3 regions of the Ferrovibrio sp. GW821-FHT12E11 genome follow, and region 1 is predicted to be linked to each of the others. Evidence: predicted binding sites of a transcription regulator. Region 1 holds the regulator's gene; each other region holds the start of a gene.
What was found. The regulator PhoB, encoded in region 1, activates phosphate uptake and scavenging genes when phosphate is short. The targets are predictions, from matches to a motif close to TNTCATAAAACTGTCA.
Positions count from the first base shown of each region.

Region 2: a site for PhoB is predicted at 2,174-2,189, ahead of ugpB (sn-glycerol-3-phosphate ABC transporter substrate-binding protein UgpB). Genes of this name have one in related genera too.
Region 3: a site for PhoB is predicted at 1,095-1,110, ahead of AC1ROT_RS09665 (Na/Pi cotransporter family protein). Genes of this name have one in related genera too.

Region 1 is NZ_JBXAQG010000001.1:3,496,190-3,501,181, forward strand. It holds gene pstA (phosphate ABC transporter permease PstA) at 1-269, shown strand, start outside; gene pstB (phosphate ABC transporter ATP-binding protein PstB) at 318-1,115, shown strand; gene phoU (phosphate signaling complex protein PhoU) at 1,136-1,855, shown strand; gene phoB (phosphate regulon transcriptional regulator PhoB) at 1,852-2,574, shown strand; gene AC1ROT_RS17395 (MlaC/ttg2D family ABC transporter substrate-binding protein) at 2,648-3,265, opposite strand; gene AC1ROT_RS17400 (ArsR/SmtB family transcription factor) at 3,429-4,424, shown strand; gene metF (methylenetetrahydrofolate reductase [NAD(P)H]) at 4,421-4,992, shown strand, end outside.
Region 2 is NZ_JBXAQG010000001.1:874,444-879,435, forward strand. It holds gene AC1ROT_RS04360 (alpha/beta hydrolase family protein) at 1-192, shown strand, start outside; gene AC1ROT_RS04365 (multidrug effflux MFS transporter) at 189-1,421, opposite strand; gene AC1ROT_RS04370 (M48 family metallopeptidase) at 1,431-2,162, opposite strand; gene ugpB (sn-glycerol-3-phosphate ABC transporter substrate-binding protein UgpB) at 2,283-3,635, shown strand; gene ugpA (sn-glycerol-3-phosphate ABC transporter permease UgpA) at 3,709-4,590, shown strand; gene ugpE (sn-glycerol-3-phosphate ABC transporter permease UgpE) at 4,590-4,992, shown strand, end outside.
Region 3 is NZ_JBXAQG010000001.1:1,949,347-1,954,338, forward strand. It holds gene AC1ROT_RS09655 (response regulator transcription factor) at 1-81, shown strand, start outside; gene AC1ROT_RS09660 (hypothetical protein) at 136-663, shown strand; gene AC1ROT_RS09665 (Na/Pi cotransporter family protein) at 1,245-2,972, shown strand; gene AC1ROT_RS09670 (MFS transporter) at 2,982-4,220, opposite strand; gene AC1ROT_RS09675 (DHCW motif cupin fold protein) at 4,262-4,591, opposite strand; gene AC1ROT_RS09680 (acyl-CoA dehydrogenase family protein) at 4,671-4,992, opposite strand, start outside.

The DNA of each region.
Region 1 (4,992 bases):
TGACCGGCACGATCATTGCCATGGCCCATGCGCTGGGCGAGACCGCGCCGCTGCTGATGATCGGCATGGTCGCCTTCATCGTCGATATCCCGGCCACACCGGTCGATGCCGCCACCGTGCTGCCGGTGCAGATTTTCATGTGGGCTGACAGTTCGGAGCGTGGCTTTGTCGAAAAGACTTCGGCAGCCATCATCGTCCTGCTGGTCTTCCTGTTGCTGATGAACCTGGCCGCCATTTTGCTGCGCAAGAAATTCGAACGCCGCTGGTAGGCCTGACGCGTGAAGCCACACCCCAATTCGGAGCCATAAGGATTTTTCATGCAGAACGGTAATGGCGTCGATCTCCGCCAGTCCGAGATCGAAATCAAGATGGTGGCGCAGAAAGTCGGCGTCTTCTATGGCGAGAAGCAGGCGCTGCGCGACGTCGACCTCAATATCCCGGCCCGCGCGGTCACGGCGCTGATCGGCCCGTCGGGCTGCGGCAAGTCGACCTTCCTGCGTTGCCTCAACCGTATGAACGACACCATCCGCGACTGCCGCGTGGTTGGCGATATCCGCCTCGACAGGCTGGATGTCTACGACAACAAGGTCGATGTGGTACAGCTGCGCGCCCGGGTCGGCATGGTCTTTCAGAAGCCGAATCCCTTCCCGAAGACGATCTATGAAAACGTCGCCTACGGGCCGCGCATTCACGGCCTGGCTGAAAGCAGCGAACATCTCGACCATATCGTCGAGACTTCGCTGAAACAGGCCGGCCTGTGGAAGGAAGTCGGCAATCGCCTGCAGGAATCGGGTACCAGCCTGTCGGGCGGCCAGCAGCAGCGCCTATGCATCGCGCGCGCCATTGCCGTGGCGCCAGAGGTGATCCTGATGGATGAGCCCTGTTCGGCGCTGGATCCGATCGCTACCGCACATATCGAAGAGCTGATGGACGAACTGCGTGAGCAGTACACCATCGTCATCGTCACCCATTCGATGCAGCAGGCAGCCCGCGTCTCGCAGAAGACTGCCTTCTTCCATCTGGGCAATCTGGTCGAGACCGACGATACCAAAGTGATTTTCACGAACCCCAAGGATGAACGCACCCAGGGGTATATTACCGGCCGCTTCGGCTGATCGCGAAAGAGGACAGTCCAATGCCGCAACATATCGTCCAGAGCTATGACGAAGAGCTGAAAAAGCTCTCCACCCTCATCGTGCAGATGGGTGGGCAGGCTGAGTCGCAGCTGTCCAGCGCCGTCGAGGCTGTGGTGAAACGCGACAGCGAACTGGCCAACGCCGTCGTGCTCAATGACGCCAAGATCGATCTTCTGCGCAATCAGGTCGACGATTTCGCCGTTGAGCTGCTGGCCCGGCGCCAGCCGCTGGCCAATGACCTGCGGGTGATTGTTTCTGCGCTGCGGATTTCCTCGGAGATCGAGCGTATCGGCGACTATGCCAAGAATGTCGCCAAACGCGCTGTGGCGCTGAACCAGGCGCCCCTGGTGCGTCCGGTACACGCCATCCCGCGCATGGCGGCGTTGGTCCAGGCGCTGATCAAGGACGTGCTGGACGCCTATATCACGGCGGATGCAGCCAAGGCCGATGCGGTCTGGGCCCGTGATGAGGAGGTGGACGAGCTTTACACCAGCCTGTTCCGCGAGCTGCTGACCTATATGATGGAAGATCCGCGTTCGATTACCAGCAGCACACATCTTCTGTTTATTGCCAAGAATATCGAGCGCATCGGTGATCACGCCACCAATATCGCGGAGCTGATCCATTACACGGTGACGGGCGAAATGCAGAAGGAAGACCGTCCGAAGGGCGACGATACGGCTTATGCCGTGGTGAATGCGCCGGGAGGCCAGCGATGAATATTGCAATCAAGCCGCGCGTCCTTGTCATCGAGGATGAAGCCGCGCTGCTGGCACTGCTGCGCTATAACCTCGAAAAGGAAAATTACACCGTCGACGAGGCGATGGACGGCGAACAGGCTCTGCTGAAGGTGGCCGAGCATATGCCGGACCTGATTCTGCTGGACTGGATGCTGCCGCGTCTGTCCGGCCTGGAAGTCTGCCGCCAACTGCGCCGCGATCCCAATGCCCGCAACGTACCGATCATCATGCTGACGGCGCGGGGCGAGGAGGCCGACCGCGTGCGTGGCCTGGATGCCGGGGCCGACGATTATATCGCCAAGCCATTCTCGCCGAGCGAGTTGCTGGCCCGCATCCGCGCAGTGCTGCGTCGCATCCGGCCGGCGCTGGCAGAGGAGGTGCTGACCTATGGCGGCCTGGTGATGGATATCGCCACCCACAAGGTCACGCGCAACAGCCGCGACGTGCATCTTGGCCCGACGGAATTCCGCCTGCTGCGCTATTTCCTGGAGCATCCCGGCCGCGTGCTGTCGCGCGACCAGCTGCTGGATGCAGTCTGGGGGCGCGACATCTATGTCGAACAGCGTACCGTCGACGTGCATATCCGCCGACTGCGCAAGGCGTTGAACGGGAATGGCGAAAGCGACGTGATCCGCACCGTCCGGTCGGCCGGCTATGCGCTTGAACTATCCTCTGCCACCGCGGCCGCCATGGCCTGACAAGATCTCATGGGCAAAGAAAAAGCCGGCCGCTTCGCAACGGCCGGCTTTTTTGTCTCTGCCGCGGCGCGTTTTAGCGGCGGCCGATCTGCTTCTTCATGGCGGCAAACAGGGCGTCCACCTTGCCGCCGTTATTCTGAATGACGGATTCGAACTGCTGGCGCTGGGTGAAGGCCATCGACACGCCTTCCACCACCACATCGGTCACCAGCGGTTTGCCGTTCTTCTCGTGCGTCTTCCATTCGACACGGATCGGCGGGCCGTTCGGGCGGACGATCACGGACTCCACCACCTGTTCACTGCCGGCAGATTTGACACCATCGCGGACATCGAGGGTCTCGCCGTTATATTGCGACAGCAGCTGGGAATAGACCTTCACCAGGTAATCTTCGAACAGGCTGTTGTATTCTTGGCGCTGCGCATCGGTCAGGCCGCGGTTGTAGCGGCCGAGGCAGAACTGACCGACCGCCTCAAGATCGAGATGGGTGCTCAGCAGGGTGCGAACCAGCGCTTCACGCTTTTCCGTCGTTAAAGAGCGATCGCCCAGCGCCTTCATGGTGTCGCCGCCGGTCTCGCGAATGAATTGATCGGCCGCTGCTGCCCGGACTGGGGCAGCGGGCAGGAGGGTGGCCAGCGCCAGGATGGCACCGGCAAGGATCGCGAAACGACGGGAAAGCAGGGCGGTCGGCATGGGGAATCCCGGCTAAGAGGCGGAAGGGAATAGTTTTTTCGCTGGTAAATGCGGCATTAAAGCGGCCGAACCATAGCCTGACGGGGGCGGGAAGGCGATGATTCTTTTTTTACAGGGTAGTTAGCTCTACACAAATACATAAAGATATGTTTATATAATTCGCATGACTATGGAGTCGCCCCTGACCCTCGATATTCTGATGGCCGCGTTGCGCGCCGCGGCCGAACCCACACGCCTGCGCCTGCTGGCGCTTTGCGCCCAGGGCGAACTCACCGTTTCTGAACTGACCCAGATCCTGGGCCAGAGCCAGCCGCGTGTCTCGCGCCATCTGAAGCTGCTTTGCGAGGCGGGCTTGCTGGAACGCGTGCCGGAAGGCACCTGGGCCTTCTACCGTGTTGGCGACCGGCTGCCCGGTGCGCCGCTGGTGCGTGCTGTGAGCGGCCTGTTGCCGCCCTATGATGCCACGCTGGCGCGCGATGCCGAACGTCTTGCTGCCGTGAAGCGGGCCCGTGCCGAGGCCGCCGAGCGCTATTTCCGCGACAACGCCGCTCATTGGTCGGCGATCCGCTCGCTGCATGTGGATGAAGCCCAGGTCGAGGCGGCCGTGCTGCGTCTGCTGGCCCAGGGCGGAGCCATAGAAGACCTGCTGGATATCGGCACCGGCACCGGCCGGCTGCTGGAAATTCTCGGCCGCAAGGTCAAGCGCGGCCTGGGCGTCGATCTGAGCCGCGACATGCTGAGTATCGCCCGTGCCAATCTGGAGCGCGCCGGGATCAAAAATTGCCAGGTGCGCCAGGCCGACATGTATGCCCTGCCGCTGGACAATGCCAGCGTGGATGCCGCCGTGATCCATCAGGTGCTGCATTTCGCCGACGAGCCGCAAAAAGCGATCCAGGAGGCCGTGCGCGTGCTGCGTCCCGGCGGCCGTCTGGTGATCGTCGATTTTGCGCCACACGATCTGGAAGACCTGCGCAACCGCCATGCGCATCGCCGGCTGGGTTTCGCCGATGCCGAATTGCGCGGCTGGTGCGTCCATGCCGGCCTCGATGTCGAACCGGCCATCGCCTTGCCCGGACAATCGCTCACCGTTCATGTCTGGCACGCGGTCAAGCGCGGTGCCGGCGTTCTCTCCCCTTCGCAGAAGAGTGCTGCAGAATGAGCATCCCTGAACCCAATGCCCATGCCGCCCGCCGGTCTGGTCCGCTGAAGGTCTCGTTCGAATTCTTCCCGCCGAAGACCGCGGAGATGGAAGAGAGCCTGTGGCGCAGTGTCACCCGCCTGGCGCCGCTTGATCCGCGCTTCGTCTCGGTCACCTATGGCGCTGGCGGTTCCACGCGCGAGCGTACCCATAACACCGTCGTGCGTATCCTGAAGGAAACCGGCCTCAGGCCGGCGGCGCATCTCACCTGCGTCGGCGCTTCCAAGGGCGAGGTCGATGAAGTCGCTCAGCATTACTGGCAGGCTGGCATCCGCCATATCGTGGCGCTGCGCGGCGATCCGCAGGAGGGCACCGGCGGTTTTGCACCGCATCCGCAGGGCTATGCCAATTCCACTGACCTGATTGCCGGCCTGAAGAAGATCGGCGATTTCGAGATCAGCGTCGGCTGTTATCCGGAAGGCCATCCCGATACCGCCTCGCCGCGCGTCGAGTTGGAGCATCTCAAGCGCAAGGTCGATGCCGGTGCCACCCGCTGCATCACGCAGTATTTCTTCGACACGGATGTGTA
Region 2 (4,992 bases), 2.6 Mb from region 1:
CGCGATGCGGCGGTACTGGACCGTGCGCTGGCGCAGCGTGAACGCGACGATCATGCGCTGGTGCTGCTGCCGCAGGGCAGCCATAACCTCAAGACCCTGCAAGGCGCCAAGGATCCCGGCCTGCAGGGCGAGATCGATCCGACCGTGCTGACCCGCATGGGCAGCTGGATCCAGGGCCGTCTCAACCGCTAGCGGTCAACCGCCGAGCGCAGCCGCCGCACGATCAGCAGATAGCTGAGCAGTGTGCCTGTCCCCATTGCTGCCATCGTCCAGCTGAGCGGCAGCGCCGTCTCGTTCAGTGCATGGCCGACCGCGATACCGGTGACCGCCGCGCCGCTCATCTGCACGAACCCCATCAGCGAGGCCGCCGCGCCGGCCATATGGGCGAAGGGCTGCAACCCGCCGGCCTGGCCCTGCGGCATGGTGAGGCCGACACCCATGGTGAAGATCATCATCGGACCGATCAGGCTGAACCAGTGGCCTTCGCTGCCCGCCATCCACAGACCCGTTTGCAGCAGCGCCATGCTGACGCCGCCAAGGGCGCAGAGGACCGTGCCCAGCTGCAGCATGGTGTCGACGCCCAGGCGCGCGGTCAGCCGCGTACCGATAAAACCGCCGATGATGTAACCAACGACGATGAACAGGAAGCAGTAGCCGAACATGGTTTCGGTAACACCGAACACCGTGCGTAGTGTGAAAGACGAACCGGAAATGAAGGCAAACATGCCGGCATAGGAAAACGCGACGCAGGCGACATAGCCGCGGAAGCCGCGATGGCGCGCCATGATCGCAAAGTTGCGCAGCATGGGACCGATGCGGGTCGCCACCGGATTGCGTTGACGGATGCTCTCGGGCAGAAAAACCAGCACGCAGAGGCCGAACAGGCCGCCCGTCGCCGCCATGGCGAAGAAATTCGCCTGCCAGCCGAACCAGCTATGCAGATAGCCGCCCAGGATCGGCGCCACCGCCGGCGTCAGACCCAGTACCATGGCCATCATCGACAGCGCGCGTGCTGCAGCGGCGCCCTCGAACAGGTCGCGTGCGATGGCGCGTCCCAGCACCACACCGGCACAGGCACCCAGTGCCTGCAGGAAACGCCAGGCGACCAGCCATTCGATGCTGGCGGCAAACGCACAGCCGATCGAGGCCAGCGTATAAAGCGCGACGCCGAACAGCAGCACCGGCCGGCGGCCGAACCGGTCGGACGCCGGACCATAGATCAGCTGCATCACTGCAAAGCCGGCCAGAAACGCGCTGAGCGTGAGCTGTACGGCCGCGGCATCCGTATCGAACAGGCCGGTCAGCACTGGCAGGGATGGCAGATACATATCGGTGCTGAGCGGGCCCAGCGCCGTGGCGCAGCCGAGCAGGAACACCAGGGCCGTCGAGTCGCGCGCCAGAGGCCGCCCGGATAGCCTCATGGCGTGCTCTCAGCCCTGCAGATGCAGGGTGGCGCCATGCCGGCGCAGCCAGCCACGCGCCAGACGCAACTCGGTTTCACCGCCCAGCAGCCTGGCACAGAGCGACCAGAACGCATCGCTGTGATCCATATGCCGCAGATGAGCCACCTCATGGGCCACCAGATAGCGGCCGATGGCCGGCGGCGCCAGGAGAAGGCGCCAGGAGAAGGACAGGTTGCCATGAGCGGAACAACTGCCCCAGCGACTCTGGGTGTCGCGCACGGTGACGCGCTGCACGGCCACATCGATTCCGGCCGCCATCTCGCGCGCCATGGCGCCGAACTCGTCTCGCGCCCGCCGCTTGAGCCAGTCGCGCAGGCGCCGCGGCAGATGCTCGGCCTGGCCGCTGATATGAATTTCGCTGTTTTCGACCCAGACCCCGCCGCGCGCAGCAGGGCGATGGCGAATGATGTGCGGCGCACCATAAAGCGGGAGGACAGCGCCGTCCTCCCAGGGCTGTGCCGCGGGCCGCTCTTCCTGACGGGCCATGATCCAGGCCACCTGCTCGGTGACGAATCGCTGCCCGGATTTCAGGCTTGCCCGAATTGGAAGCACAAGGACCACCGAACCATCCCGCGGCATAACCCTTAGGAGCATGCGGCGGGCGCGGGCGTCGCGTTTGACCAGGAAGGGGAATGTCTGCGCCCCGACCGTCAGCCGGTCGGCAACGATTTCCACAGGCGCAGAATAAGGCTTGGTCAACGGCCGCCCCTTGTCATATAACCGTCATAAATCTTACGTGCGATCGTCATCGTAGGAACCATAAAAAAGTCGGCCTCCCGACTCAGGGACGGGAATTTCTTTAGCATTGGAGACACCATAATGAAATCGACAGGGAAACTCGCGCGCGTCGCGCTCGCGCTGCTGGCCGGCACAGCCGTCGCCGCAAGCGCCGGCGGCGCCTTTGCCCAGGCCAAGGACAGCCGCATCGAGCTGCAGTTCTGGCATGCGATGACCGGCGCCCTGAACGAACGCGTCAATGACGTGGTCGAGGGTTTCAACAAGGGCCAGGACAAGTACAAGGTCGTTGCCGTCAACAAGGGCAGCTATCCCGAAACCATCACCGCCGCCATGGCGGCGTTCCGCGCCGGCAAGGGCCCGCATGTCGTGCAGGTCCAGGAAGTGGCGACCGGCACGATGATGGCCTCGCGCGCCGCGATCAAGCCGGTGTATGAGCTGATGGCCCAGAACGGCTACAAGTTCGACCCCGGTTCCTACATCACCGCAGTCACCGGCTATTACAGCACCTCGGACGGCAAGATGCTGTCCTATCCGTTCAACTCCTCGACCCCGGTGATGTATTACAACAAGGATGCCTTCAAGAAGGCCGGCCTTGATCCGAATGCGCCGCCGAAGACCTGGCAGGAATTCGAGCCGATGCTGCGCAAGCTGAAGGCTTCGGGCAGCACCTGCCCGTTCCAGTCCAACTGGCAGACCTGGATCCAGCTCGAGAACTTCTCCACGCTGCATAACGTGCCCTTCGCCTCGAAGTCGAATGGCCTGGACGGCTTCGACTCCGAGCTGCAGTTCAACAGCGCCCTGCATGTCCGTCACATCACCAACCTCGCCAACTGGATGAAGGAAGGCCTGATGGTCTATGCCGGCCGCAAGAACGAGCCGAACGCCAAGTTCGTCTCGGGCGAGTGCGCCATCCATATGGAAAGCTCAGCCGGTTACGCCACCTTCGCCCGCGGCGCCAAGTTCGAATGGGGCATCTCCATGCTGCCCTATTACAGCGACGTGCAGGGCGCACCGCAGAACTCGATCATCGGCGGCGCTTCGCTGTGGGTTCTGGGCAAGCACAAGACCGAAGACTACAAGGGCGTTGCCCAGTTCTTCGACTATCTGTCGTCGACCGAGAACCAGGTCTGGTGGCATAAGGCGACCGGTTACCTGCCGATCACGCCGATGGCCTATGAAGCCACCAAGCAGCAGGGCTTCTATACCGCCAATCCGGGTACGGACATCTCCGTGCAGCAGATGGCCCTGAAGCCGCCGACCAACAACTCGAAGGGTCTGCGTCTGGGCAATTTCCTGCAGATCCGCGACGTTATGGACGAGGAAATGGAAGCGATCTGGTCGGGCAAGAAGTCGCCCAAGGAAGCGCTCGACACCGCGGTGGAGCGTGGCAATCGCCTGCTGCGCCAGTTCGAACGCGACAACAAGCGGTCCTGATCGGTTGATTTACCACTCTTAACGGAAGCCCGCGCCTTGACTTTGCAGGGCGCGGGCTTTTCTTTGGCGCTCCATGGAAAAACGAGTCGTATTTGATCACAAGCTGTTGCCGTATCTGCTGCTCGCGCCGCAGATCGCCATCACGCTCATCTTCTTCTTCTGGCCGGCCAGTCAGGCGGTCATACAGTCCGTGCTGCGCGAGGATGCTTTCGGCACACGCAGCGAGTTTGTTGGCCTGGCCAATTTCCTCGCCCTCTTCGAGGACGAGTATTACGTCAACTCCTTCAAGATCACGGCCCTGTTCAGCACGCTGGTCACCGCGCTCGGCCTGTCCATCTCGCTGCTGCTCGCCGTTACCGCCGACCGCCTGGTGCGCGGCGCCACCTTCTACAAGACGCTGCTGATCTGGCCTTATGCCGTGGCGCCCGCTGTCGCCGGCGCGCTCTGGGGTTTCGTCTTCCTGCCCGGCCCCGGCGTCTTCGCCTGGCTGATGCAGAAATTCGGCGTCGACTGGAATTTCTATCTCAACAGCAACCAGGCCATGTTCGTGGTCGTGGTCGCCGCGACCTGGAAGCAGATCTCCTACAACTTCCTGTTCTTCCTCGCCGGCCTGCAGTCGATTCCAAAATCCCTGATCGAAGCGGCCGCCATCGACGGCGCCGGGCCGATCCGCCGCTTCTGGAGCATCGTGTTCCCGCTGCTGTCGCCGACGCTGTTCTTCCTAGTCGTCGTCAACATCGTCTATGCCTTCTTCGAGACCTTCGGTGTCATCCACTCGCTGACCCGCGGCGGCCCGGCCAAGGCCACCGAAATCCTGGTCTACAAGGTCTGGTATGACGGCTTCGAAGCGCAGGACCTGGGCGGTTCGGCAGCGCAGTCCGTCATCCTGATGGTGATCGTGATCGGCCTGACCGTGGTGCAGTTCCGCTACATCGAGCGCAAGGTTCACTACTGATGATCGAGCGCCGCCCCGTCGCCGTATTCACCGGCCACCTGACCCTGATCCTGGCGATCATCATCGTCGCCTTCCCGATCTACCTGGCCGTCATCGCCGCCTCGCATACCATCCAGGATGCGTCGCTGATGCCGCTGCTACCCGGCGCGGAGCTGCTGACCAACACGGCGCGCGCCCTGTTCGACGGCCCGCAGCTGGTCGGCGTCAGCGGCGCCACCCCGGCCATCGTCCTGATGTTGAACAGCCTGATTATGGCGGTGTCGATTGCCGTCGGCAAAATCATCATCTCGCTGCTCTCGGCCTTCGCCATTGTCTATTTCCGTTTCCCGCTGAAGACCTTCTTCTTCTGGATGATCTTCGTCACCCTGATGCTGCCGGTCGAAGTGCGCATCATCCCGACCT
Region 3 (4,992 bases), 1.5 Mb from region 1:
AAGATCATTCTTACTAGCAAGGCCGGCTATCGCATCGCGATGGGAGAAAGCCCCGAGACTACCGCCGCCCAGAAACCGTGATGGGTCTGCGTCTGGTGACTTCATGTATCCATCCTCGGGAGTTATTCAGGGGTCATGAAAACACAGCGCACCTCACAATACCGCGACAGGATGCCAGCCTGGGATTTCTCCGCGATCATCGTCGTCATGCCGGGCCTGCTTTGCCGCTCGGAATGGAGCCCAATCCGCCAGGTATTCGTTCAAAAGATGCGAGACGGCCTCACCAGCACCTTGAATGCCTTTAAGGGAAAAACCTGCGGCCTGGTGATGGATATGGATATCCTTCAGATAGGCTCGCATCCCGTGCTCGAACATGCATTCCGCGCCCTCATGAACCGAACAGACAATCATGTGGCCGTATATGCCGATCGCATTGATGAACGCGATAAATCCTGCTCGGCGCTGGCGATCTCGCTCGACCTCATCCGCACTTTGGGCCTGCGGCCAGGCCATGATGTCATCTGCCTCACCGGCGCCGGATGGGATGGTACTGACCAGCCCATGGATTTGCTGAGTTATGCCTTCCGTGGCCTGGGATTCCAGACGGTTCTGGATCCGAATGTGCGTCTCGTAAATGCGGAAGAGTATCGCAGGCGGGCGTGAGATGGTGTCAAAGCCTTCGTCACGCACTTTCCGTTAGCTCAAAAATCTGACGCTACGCCGCGCTACCTAGCGGTACGCCCGATCGATTGCAAAGAAGCTGTAAAAGACCGCAAAAGCCGCCAGAGCAAGCCCGAATCCCTGCAATATGACATCCTCGGCCTAAGATGCCATGACAATACCCAGCATGCCGAGCAGAATCAGAAACTCGGCCATAAGCGCATAACCAAACGATTCATCGGTTTTCATTTTTTCTCTCCTTCGCGCAATCGCGCATCAGCATCTGTCTCAATCTGAACAATTTCTCGGAATATCTGTTCATTTATTCTGGCACGCTCCCGTGCATCAGAGATGGCACGCTGTGCACCGAGCCGTTCAGTTCAGAGAAGATCTGCACATCCGGGATTAACCGCTTGGCCCTAGTGTCATCTAGGTGTAATTAAACTGTAACAATCCGATTTGGCTCTTAAGGTATCAGTAAAAATGGCGATTTTCCGCGATCCGGACCCCGATCCCGATTCTCCTGCGCTGGACGCTGGCGCGCCCTCCGTCTCCCCGTCGCGCCATATCCGGGGGGCCGCGCAATGAACCCTGCCACCACTCCAGGCGCGACCGAACTCCTCCTCAATCTGGCCGCCGGCGTGGCGCTGCTGCTCTGGGGCGTGCGCATGGTGCGCACCGGCATGACGCGCGCCTTCGGCGCCTCGCTCCGACGCTACCTGAGCGGCGCCATGCGCAACCGCGTCCATGCCTTCCTCGCCGGCATCGGCGTCACGGCATTGCTGCAGTCGAGCACCGCCACCGCGATGATCGTTTCCTCCTTTGCCGGCCGCGGCCTGATCGTCGGCGGGGCGGCGATTGCCGTGCTGCTCGGCGCCGGCATCGGCACCTCGATCACTGCGCAGTATCTCTCGCTCGACCTGCACTGGCTCGGGCCGCTCTGCATCGTCTTCGGCGTCATCGGTTTCCTGTCGTCGGAAGGCGGCATGCTGCGCCATGGCGGCCGCCTGCTGATCGGCCTCGGCCTGATGCTGCTGTCGCTGGAGATGATCATCGGCGCTTCCGCGCCGCTGCGCGATTCGCCCGGCCTCAGCATCGTGATGTCGCCGCTGGAGCGCGAACCGATCCTCGCCATCATCCTGTTCGCGATCCTGACCTGGATCAGCCATGCCAGCCTCGCCACCGTGTTGCTGGCCGCCGCCATGGCGAAAGCCGGCACCATCGATGGCAGTCTGGCGATCGCCCTGATCGTCGGCGCCAATCTCGGCACGGCGATTTCGCCGCTGCTGGCGTCCAGTGGCGAACCGCCCGCCGCCCGCCGCGCCCAGCTTGCCAACCTGATCACCCGCGTGCTCGCCACCGTGGCCGTGCTGCCGTTCATCGCCCAGCTGCCGCAATGGCTGAGCGTCTTCGGCGCCGATCCGGCGCGCATGGCGGTGAATGCCCATACCGCCTTCAATATCGCCATCGCCCTGGTCTTCCTGCCGCTGACCACACCGCTGGACCGTCTGGCCAGGCGCATCATGCCCGACCTGCCCACTGTCGACGACGGCAGCAAGCCGCGTTACCTGGATCATTCCGCACTCGACACGCCGACTGCGGCCCTGGCCGGCGCGGCGCGCGAGACGCTGCGTTTAAGCGATGCCGTGGCGCGCATGCTGGACGACACCATGACGGTGTTCACCAAGGACGATGCCAAGCTGAAAAAGGCCGTGGAGCAGGCCGACGACGCGGTGGATGGCCTCTATGAGGCGATCAAGCTGTATCTCACCGAGCTGAGCAAGCATGGCCTGGATGAGGCCGAGAGCCGGCGTTACGTGGAGGTGCTGACCTTCACGACGAATCTGGAGCATATCGGCGACATCATCGACAAGAACCTGATGGATCTGGCCCAGAAGAAGATCAAGAACAAGCTGACTTTCTCGAAGGAAGGCCTGGCCGAACTGACCGACTTCCATCATCGCGTCGCTGCCAACCTGCAGATGGCCTGCAACCTGTTCATGTCGGGCGACGTGAAACTGGCGCGCCAGCTTCTGAAGGAAAAGGCCGACCTGCGCGAGGCCGAGCAGATCGCCGCCGAGCATCATTACCAGCGCATCCGCGACGGCCGCTCGGAAAGCATCGAGACCAGCGCCATCCATCTCGACCTGATCCGTGACCTCAAGCGCATCAACAGCCACCTGACCGCAGTGGCCTATCCGATCCTGGAACAGTCGGGCGAGCTGTCGGCAACGCGGCTGCGCGCCGAAGAGCGGCTGGATCGCAGCTCGACCGAAACGGCAAAATCGGCCGGCCGCGCCAGCCTGGCCTGACCGGACGGTTTATGCGTCGGCGGTCATGGATGTTGGCCGCTGCCGCGTCAGCCGCCACAGCAGCCAGGCGGCAAGCAGCACATTCACCAGGTTCCAGCCGATCCCGTTGACCAGGGCTGCCTGGTACGAGCCAGTGAAGTCGTAGATCTTGCCCGACATCCAGCCGCCCAGCGCCATGCCGGCGAGCGTCGAGGAAATCGCCAGGCTGACGCGCAGGCCGGCCTGGCCGGCGGGAAACAGTTCGCGCACGATGAAGGCATAGCTCGGCACGATGCCGCCTTGCACCAGGCCGAACATCGCCGAAATCACATAGAGCGACATCAGCCCGTCGAACGGCAGGTAGAGCGACAGCGCGATCATCTGCAGGGTCGAGCCAAGCAGCAGGGTCGCCAGCCCGCCGATCTTGTCGCAAATCCAGCCGGACGCCAGACGGCTGACGATGCCGAATCCCAGCATCAGCGACAGCATTTCGGCGCCGCGCGCCGGGCCGTAACCCAAATCGACGCAATAGGCGACGATATGCACCTGCGGCATCGACATGGCGACGCAGCAGCCCAGCCCCATGAGAACAATCAGGCCCTGCAGCATGTTGGGCCGCAGGCCAAGCGGCCGCACGAAGCCGGCCGTGGCGGCAGCCGTCGCCACCTTCAGCGCCGGCGGCCGGCGGCGCAGCAGCAGCGCCAGCGGCAGCAGCGTGACCAGGCAGAACAGGCCGACATAGAAATGTGTGTCGCGCCAGCCGATGGTGGAAATGAAATGCTCCAGCACCGGCGGCCAGATCGTGCCGGCGACATAGTTGCCGCTGGCGCAGAGCGCGATCGCCAGACCTCTCCGCCGGTCGAACCACAGCGAGGTGTCGGCCAGCAGCGGTGCGAAGAAGGCCGCGCTGCCCATCAGGCCCATCAGGCCGCAGATCACGGCGAAGACCAGGAAGCTCGGCGCCTGCGCAGCGGCAACATATCCCGCCGACATGGTCAAGGTCGCCAGCACCACCGGCCAGATGATGCCGCGCTTGTCGGCCAGCCGTCCGGCCAGAATGCTGCCGAAGACAAAGCCGATCATGGTCAGCGTGTAAGGCAGCGCGGCCTCGGCGCGGGTGATGCCGAAATCCGCCTGTACGGCCGGCACAACGACGACGGGCGACCACATGCCGACGCCGCCGATGGTGCCGATCACCATAGCGACAACGAGACGCATCCAGGCATAGGAGGATTCGATATCGTCGGCGGTCGCCGTCTGTACGGTCATTGTTTTTACGTTTCCTGCCCTGGACTGAAAAGTGACGCGGACTAGTCGACGATGAACAGCTTTGCTCCCGTGGCGGTGCGCGAGCGGTGCGGCTCGGCATTGTCAGCCACCTGGTAGGACTGCCCGGCCGTCATGGTGAAAACACGGCCGTCTTCAAGCTCGGTCTCCAGCTCGCCTTCCAACACGAACAGGATATGCCCCTTCACGCACCAGTGGTCGGCCAGGTAGCCCGGCGTGTAATCGACGCGGCGCACCCGGATGCCGCCGAAGGTCTGCGTGCGCCAGGTGGCGCTGCCGGTTTCGCCCTTGTGATGGGTGGGCTCGATCTTCGACCAGTCGGTGGTGCCGAAGGGAATCTGGGACATCTGCATGGGGACGCTCCGTGGCGGGATCAATCCGCTTCTAGTCCTGCATTCCACGGAAATCCAGCGCAGAATTGTCGGGCGACAATCACCAGCCCAGTTGCCGGCTCGCCAGGTCCTTCATGATTTCCTCGGTGCCGCCGCCGATGGCGTTCACTTTGACTTCTCTATAGATGCGCTCGGACTTGGCGCCGCGCATGAAGCCGGCGCCGCCGAGGATCTGCACGGCTTCCGAGGCGCAGAAGGCCATGGTCTGGGTCGCCTGGTTCTTCAGCATGCACAATTCGGCAATCGGGCTTTCGCCCTGGTCGAGCGCCCAGGCCACGCGCTCGAGGAACGCCTGGCTTGCCTCGATCCGCTGCGCCATGTCGACCAGCTTGTGCCGCAGCACCTGATGGCCGATCAGGCGT